Regions from separate parts of the Sporolactobacillus caesalpiniae genome, predicted to be linked through region 1. Evidence: predicted binding sites of a transcription regulator. Region 1 holds the regulator's gene; each other region holds the start of a gene.

Region 1 (2,282 bases):
AAATGACGCCCACGAGTATGTACCAGAGCATTCGTATGCTTCCTCCTTGTGTCAATTATCCATAGTTCAGTTTACACTATCTCATGATTTCCGGTCAACCTTGTACTCCTTGAAATCGTTCATTTCATCAAAAGATAGATAAAAAAAAGAAAGCGTGTTCTTATAATAATAAGAAAAGCTTTCTTCTGAAGGAGGATGAAAAATGGCCATTAATAATTGTAAAATCATTAACGGTTAAAAACTTCGCAAACACCAAAAATCAGAAAGGGAAAAAGCGTTTGTACCAATACATAAACATCTAAATCCCTTTGTTATATAACAGTATATCACAAAAACATACTTCTGCCAACGTAAAATAACCCACTCATAAATTTAACAACTCACTTTTTCACCGGAATGATAAGCCTTTGATTTGGAATTATGTGATCACGGATTAATCCATTCTTACTCTTTGTCCAACTGACGAATGCCTGTTTTGAGAGCCCTGGATTCTCATTTTGGTATTTTGTGGCAATAGACCAAAGCGAATCCCCCGCTTTAACCGTAATTTTTTCATAGTTATTTTGATCAGCAGCAACTGTATTTGTTAATGTCAAAAATAAAACAACTGTCATAATACAAAACAAGATAAGAAACGAAAGACCTTTTGTTTTTTTATTCGGAACTAAATTCATTTAAAATTTCCCCCTCTAAGGAATGTGTGTTCTCGAGAACTTTTGTTCGTTGTAACTATCTTAATGCGAACGTGCATTTGTGTCAATGGTTTTAGAACAAATGTTTGCTTCTGTTTTTTTTGAATGGTATACTATTGACAAGATAAGGAAAAGGAGAAGCATTATGAAAATCTCAAATCGGCAGCAGTCTATATTAGATTTTATAAAACATGAAGTTGCGAGCAAAGGCTATCCACCATCGGTACGTGAAATTTGCGACGCCGTCGGACTCGCATCGAGCTCAACGGTGCATGGTCATCTTGCACGCCTAGAAAAAAAAGGATATATCCGGCGTGATCCCACGAAACCAAGAGCTATTGAAGTGTTGGACCATGACAATGATGTATTTACGGAAAAGACAGTAAATATTCCTGTTATTGGAAAAGTAACCGCCGGGCTCCCAATCAGCGCCATTGAAAATATTGAAGAATATTTTCCCATTCCAAGTTCAATGGTTGAGGATGCTGACGCATTTATTCTTAACGTATCCGGCGAAAGCATGATCAACGCAGGCATTCTTGATGGAGACAAGGTAATCGTCCGACAGCAGCATACAGCTGAAAATGGTGAAATTGTTGTTGCGATGACCGATGAGGACGAAGCAACTGTTAAGCGTTTCTTTAAGGAAAAAGACCATGTAAGACTTCAGCCGGAAAACTCACTGATGGATCCAATATTACTTGATAATTGTGTTATTCTTGGGAAAGTCGTTGGTGTCTTCCGGTCAATCAAATAACCTGATACACAGATTCAAAGAACAATGTATGCAAAAGCCTCGGAGAAACTAGTGATCTTCCGAGGTTTTTCTATAAGCAAGAAAGGATGATTTTGGTCCGGATACTAAGATAAGTGGCATTTTAAAGATATGAAAGGTGAGATGCCTGCAGGAGCGTCTCTGTTGATTGCGAGGCAGGGAGCTCCCCGCAGATAATGGTCTGTTCGAGGAGGCTTCCAGATCGCCCCAAGCGAACAATCGGAGCGTACACAAAAATCAGTATGGTTTAAGGCCAAGCACAGCTTGGTTTTTCCTAACAGGTAAAGAAAGTTTATCGTTTTGCCTTGCCGGTACGACGATATGGTCATAAGATTCGGATGGACGATTAGGTAAGCCGCCCAATCTAAGAAATAAACGGAAAAATTCCGCTTATTTAGAAAATGAATGAAAAAATAGCTTAAATAGACGGAAAAATTCCGCTTATCGCATCGAAAAACGTGAAAATAGAGGGCTTTTCCGTGCATAAGCGGAAAAATTACCCTTATTTACCTGTAAAACAAGCACCATGATGCAAATAGCCGGAAAATCTCCGCTTATTTTATTCCGGCCACGTTACTTAATTAAGGATCAAAATGATTCATGAACTAGAACTGTTTGTTCAAGACAAGCTTGATGATTCAAAACCGCATTTAGCGAAAGTCACTGCATCCTGCGGAAGTAAGGACCGGGCTGTGCCCGGTTTTTCCCAACTCTCCAACTGAATTACAAAAAATACTCACCCGACTTCGTATACATGACCTACAAAGTCGGTTAAAATGAAGGAAAGTGCGAGGAGGAAGAACAATGAGTGATTT
Region 2 (2,282 bases), on a different contig from region 1:
ATTGCAGTACAAACGAACCTCACTGAACACCCGTTTTTCGGCACTGCTTGACGCGGTTCTACGCGGGATCAAGGAGCAACGGAATTCTAAAAAAAGTAATTGAGCAACTGTAAGTAAAAAAATGACCCTCGTGCTCCAAAACAATTCTTGGAACACGAGGAGCCATCTTACCTGTACTAGCAAATACGACTGGTGGTCATTCATTGGGTAAACTCTATAATTGGCTCATTCACCGGCGATTGCGATCGATTTAATCGCTGCTTCGTTCAATCCGGTCAATTCACTGATTTCAGCATGACTCATTCCTTTTTGCAACAGTTTTCGGACAAACTGTTCTTTTGCTTTTCGTTCTCCCTGTTCAAGTCCTTGTTCAATTCCCTCTCTCTTTCCGCGATCATAAAAGGAATTGGGCCACTTGAGCACTTCTTCTCGAATTTCGTCTGGGAGTTTTTTCGCTTGGTCCATCAATTGATCCACCTCTTCCTTTTCTAATTGAAGATAGGTCTCGAAAAATCCATTGATCATGCTCTCACGCGCTTCTCCAAGATGCATGTTGATCATTTGCCTGATAAAGGCGAGTCGTACTTGCACACGTTCCCTTTTCGAGTAGTTCATCCTGCTCATCAGCGCGGCGGCGGCCGGATTATTGCTGTTCATAAATTTTCGCCAGTTCATTCTGGAAAGTTCGAGTTTCAAAAAATGGAACTCGCTAACAATCATTAGATGAGGCACTTTCACCACAAATTCGTCCGATTCATCTCTAACTCCATCATAACTGAAAATGGCGATTGGTAAAACAGGTTTTCGAAATTTCAGATAGATCATGCTGTAATAGATATACATCCGTTCAGAAAAATCTTCTTGGTAATAATTCTGTGCTTCAAAATGGACAATCAGAATGACGTCTTTTTTTGATTTCAGCTTCGTTTCCGCGATAATATCTGCCCGTTTTTTGTCGCCTTCGATCATATCTGCGAACAGTTCCTCGGAAAGAAATTTTTTCTCGGAAAGATCAAGCGCCTGGTAAATTTTTGGGAAGAAGGCTTCGAGAAATTCATCAAAAAACTCGTGCAGCAGGACTTTAAAGCGTCGATCGTGGTCTATAGACATAGGAAGCCTCCTTGCGAGGTAAGGTATGTTTCGGTCATGCGAAGGAATGTGTGGAACGAATCGAGAAGGGAACGAACGATCGTGTTTGCTATTAGTATACCTTATATTTAAAAAAAATGCGTCAATTATTTTGGACAGTTTATGTGTGACGGAAGACTCAGTATCGGTTTCGTCTTCTATCGAGCATAGGCACTGCACTCGAACCATTCATAAAGGCGACCAGATATCAATTCACCTGTTAAAGTTGCCGCCGCTTAACTGCTGAAGGTTTGCCTTTTATGATGAAGTTTTCACTCATCTGCCAAGTTAATCGTTCACCTGCTTGAGATACGGTTTACCTGAATCAACCAAAGTGGTTGTTGAGGATTCCGCTTCATATAGCCAGGTTCGGTTTCTCCAAGAGTTCTTACACGAGTTAACCAAAGATTTAGGTATCCACAAGTTGCTATCTTATAATTTCCTCCCCAATAAAAAAGCAGACGATTACCGCCCGCGTGGTTTGCTTCTATTCCTCGTTACTCACGTCTCATTTGTATCCCTGCTTTTTGCACAGCGCGTCATGATTGGCTACAAAATCCGGCTGCTCATGATTCATGAATTTACGGATATTTTCAACGGTAACCTGCGCGACGCGGGCAATGCTTTCCCGCGTTGTTCCCGCGATATGGGGTGATACAATCAGATTATCCAAATCCGGCAATGCTTTGGGCGGCTCCTGTTCAAAGACATCCAAAGCCGCTCCCGCGATTTGTTTGCGGCGTAAGGCGTCGAACAAAACCGGTTCGTCGATCAGCGCTCCTCTAGAAATATTTACGAGAAAGGCAGTCGACTTCATCTGATCTAACGCGTCTTGATCAATAAGGTGGTAATTGGACGCATTGAGTGCTGTGCTGATCACGACATAATCTGCTTCGCGCAGAAGCTGACTCAGTTCAACGAAAGTCGCATTCAATCGTCCGGCCGCTTCATGATCCTGGTGGTTTCCAAAAGCGATCACACGCATGTTAAAGCCCCCGGCATAACGTGCAACCTTTTGACCGATGGAACCAAAGCCAATAATGCCAACTGTTTTTCCGTCAAGCTCATAAGCTTCCCCGCTTGGCCACTCGCCTTTTTTGGTTCCGCGGTCCAGCATCGGAATCAAACGTGACAGGCTGATCATCTGCCCAAAT
Region 3 (2,282 bases), on a different contig from region 1:
TTGGCTCGATGGCATGAGTGAGGTTCCGCGAAAGATGGCTGTCTTTCCATATTTTCTATAAATAGTGTCTACCGCAGTGCTCAAATTCGCCTTTTCTTCAAGATGCGCGAAGAGATCCAGCTGATCATTGTTTGACATCGCTTGGAGATCACTAAGTGTGATCGAAGCAGCGCGAACAGGGAGACGGTCCCAACTTTCTGTGAATAGTTTGTTGGCGGCGTGGTAAAGATCCATTCCGAAATTCGTTGCGAAGGGCAGCGTGATTTGACGATGAAAACCGCTGTGTCTCTCAAAGGTCCCGGAAATGCCAACGGAGACAACATGCCCCATATAGCGTTTCGCACGTGCTCGATACGCGACCTCCTCGCTTAGCTCAAGAAGGATGACACGAATATCTTTCATTGCTGAATAGTCATAGGGTAAGGTCATGTGGTGTCCAATTGCTTTTTGTTCCGTAAATGTATCCGGGGAGACAAGAGAACTGTCCAGACCGCGTGCGGTTCGCCACAACAGCTCTCCATTCACGCCCCAACGCTTACGCAGAAAATTAACCTGAAAGCGAGCAAGATGACCGATTTTACGAATGCCCATTCCGATGAAATGCTGTTCCATCTGGTGTCCCACGCCAAATAGTTCGCCGATAGGCAACGGCCAAAGGTACTTCTCTATATTCTTGATAGTTAACTCAAAAATGCCTGTCCGGTTTTTTTTTCCATAATGATCACAGGCCATTTTGGCGAGCACTTTGTTTGGCCCAATACCGATACGAGCGTAAACACCAAAGCGTTCGTGCATGCATTGCTGAATTTTTTGCGCGATAGTTAAAGGTGAACCGAACAACGCTACACTTCCGGTCACGTCAATAAATTGCTCATCAATAGAATAGGGCTCAACAAGGTCGGTAAATTGCCTGAGAAATCGCGTCACGGCTGTAGACACATCAATATAGTGCTGCATGCGCGGCAATTGAATAATTGCCTGTGGACACTTAAGCAATGCCTGGCCAAGAGGTTCTGCGGTGAGCACGCCAAATTGCTTGGCGATTGGGCAGGCAGCCAGTACAATGCCGCTTCGCTGCTTCGGGTCGCCGGCGACAATCAGCGGTTTATCTCTGAATTCTGGAAAATCAACCTTTTCAACAGAAGCGTAAAATGTTTGCATATCGATCAGGAAAATGACTCGATCCATGTGCGACACCTCGATTAATTGAATATGGGTTTATTATACACGAACGGATGTTCTTTTAATACTGGTAATAAAAACATGCGTTCGTAATATTGGGTTTATGAACGGATAAATAGAGGAAAAGAAACAACAGTGGCGAAAAAGAAATAATGAAAAACCTTGCTTCATTTATGGAAGCAAGGTTCTAGCCAAAGTGGCTGTGATTGATGATCGTTAAACGGTACGACGGAAATGCCGTCGCGCATTATTCGGGATGGGTGATATAAGTCCAATATTCACCACTTTTTAGGACAATGGGTTCAATGAACTGCTGTAACTGCAGTTTACGCAGTTCTTTAAGCGCATCTTCTTCAGTCAAATCATAAATGACGGCGACTTCTTTAGTGGTTAGAAAACATTGTTGCTGAAAATAATTGATTAACGGAATGTTTGGAGCAGGTACGGGTAATTCACCCAATAATTCCGTTAAGATCTGCACGTAGACCTGATAAGGATAGTGTCCGTTTACTTTTATGGCCTCCGAATCATTACATGGTGTTGAAAAAACAAAAGTCGGCAATTCAGTAATAGACAATTCATTTGCCAGTTTTCGATCACACTGAAAAGCTTTGATCGGGCGGCAGGAATGATAATCATTTGAAAACTCCTGTTCATTCAATCCGGAAAGCCGGGCGATCTCAAGCAGTTCTTCAAATTCATTCAGCCCCTGTTTTCTGAGAAAAATTTGTTCACGTACGCGTCGAAGGAAGATTTGTCCGACCGCACCTCCTTGGAATTCGGCCGCTTTAATGGCGTAAGCAATCGAATAAGGGGAGGGCGGATTTTCAAACCATACGTCACTGTCGCAGCACATGCCGGTCAGGCGTGCGTATTTGTCCCACTCTTCGGCAATTTGTTTTGCTCGGTGAAACCGACAACAGTTTGCCGTGTCATGTTTGGTTGTAAGCAGAATGCGAAATGTAAAATAGTCATGGTATTGCAAAATAAATTTTTTGAGTAAAGGCTCAAACCCCCAGCATTCCGGACAAAGCGGGTCAATAAAGGCCAGGATCTCAACGCGTTGAAAGGAGTTTTTTTTGACTGTTCTAAGTGTACAT

Evidence for each region. The regulator LexA, encoded in region 1, represses DNA repair genes until DNA is damaged. The targets are predictions, from matches to a motif close to CGAACATATGTTCG.
Region 2: the regulator LexA is predicted to act here: its motif matches at 1,179-1,192, upstream of ABWW58_RS14985 (RpnC/YadD family protein).
Region 3: the regulator LexA is predicted to act here: its motif matches at 1,229-1,242, upstream of ABWW58_RS04765 (DNA polymerase IV).

What each region holds. Positions count from the first base shown of each region.
Region 1 covers NZ_JBEVCB010000006.1:54,633-56,914, reverse strand. Annotated here, with positions in the region: gene ABWW58_RS12650 (YneF family protein) at 1-31, opposite strand, end outside; gene yneA (cell division suppressor protein YneA) at 381-674, opposite strand; gene lexA (transcriptional repressor LexA) at 835-1,449, shown strand; gene ABWW58_RS12635 (phasin family protein) at 2,272-2,282, shown strand, end outside.
Region 2 covers NZ_JBEVCB010000007.1:160,658-162,939, forward strand. Annotated here, with positions in the region: gene ABWW58_RS14985 (RpnC/YadD family protein) at 226-1,110, opposite strand; gene ABWW58_RS14990 (phosphoglycerate dehydrogenase) at 1,637-2,282, opposite strand, start outside.
Region 3 covers NZ_JBEVCB010000002.1:271,024-273,305, reverse strand. Annotated here, with positions in the region: gene ABWW58_RS04765 (DNA polymerase IV) at 1-1,188, opposite strand, end outside; gene ABWW58_RS04760 (DsbA family protein) at 1,430-2,282, opposite strand, start outside.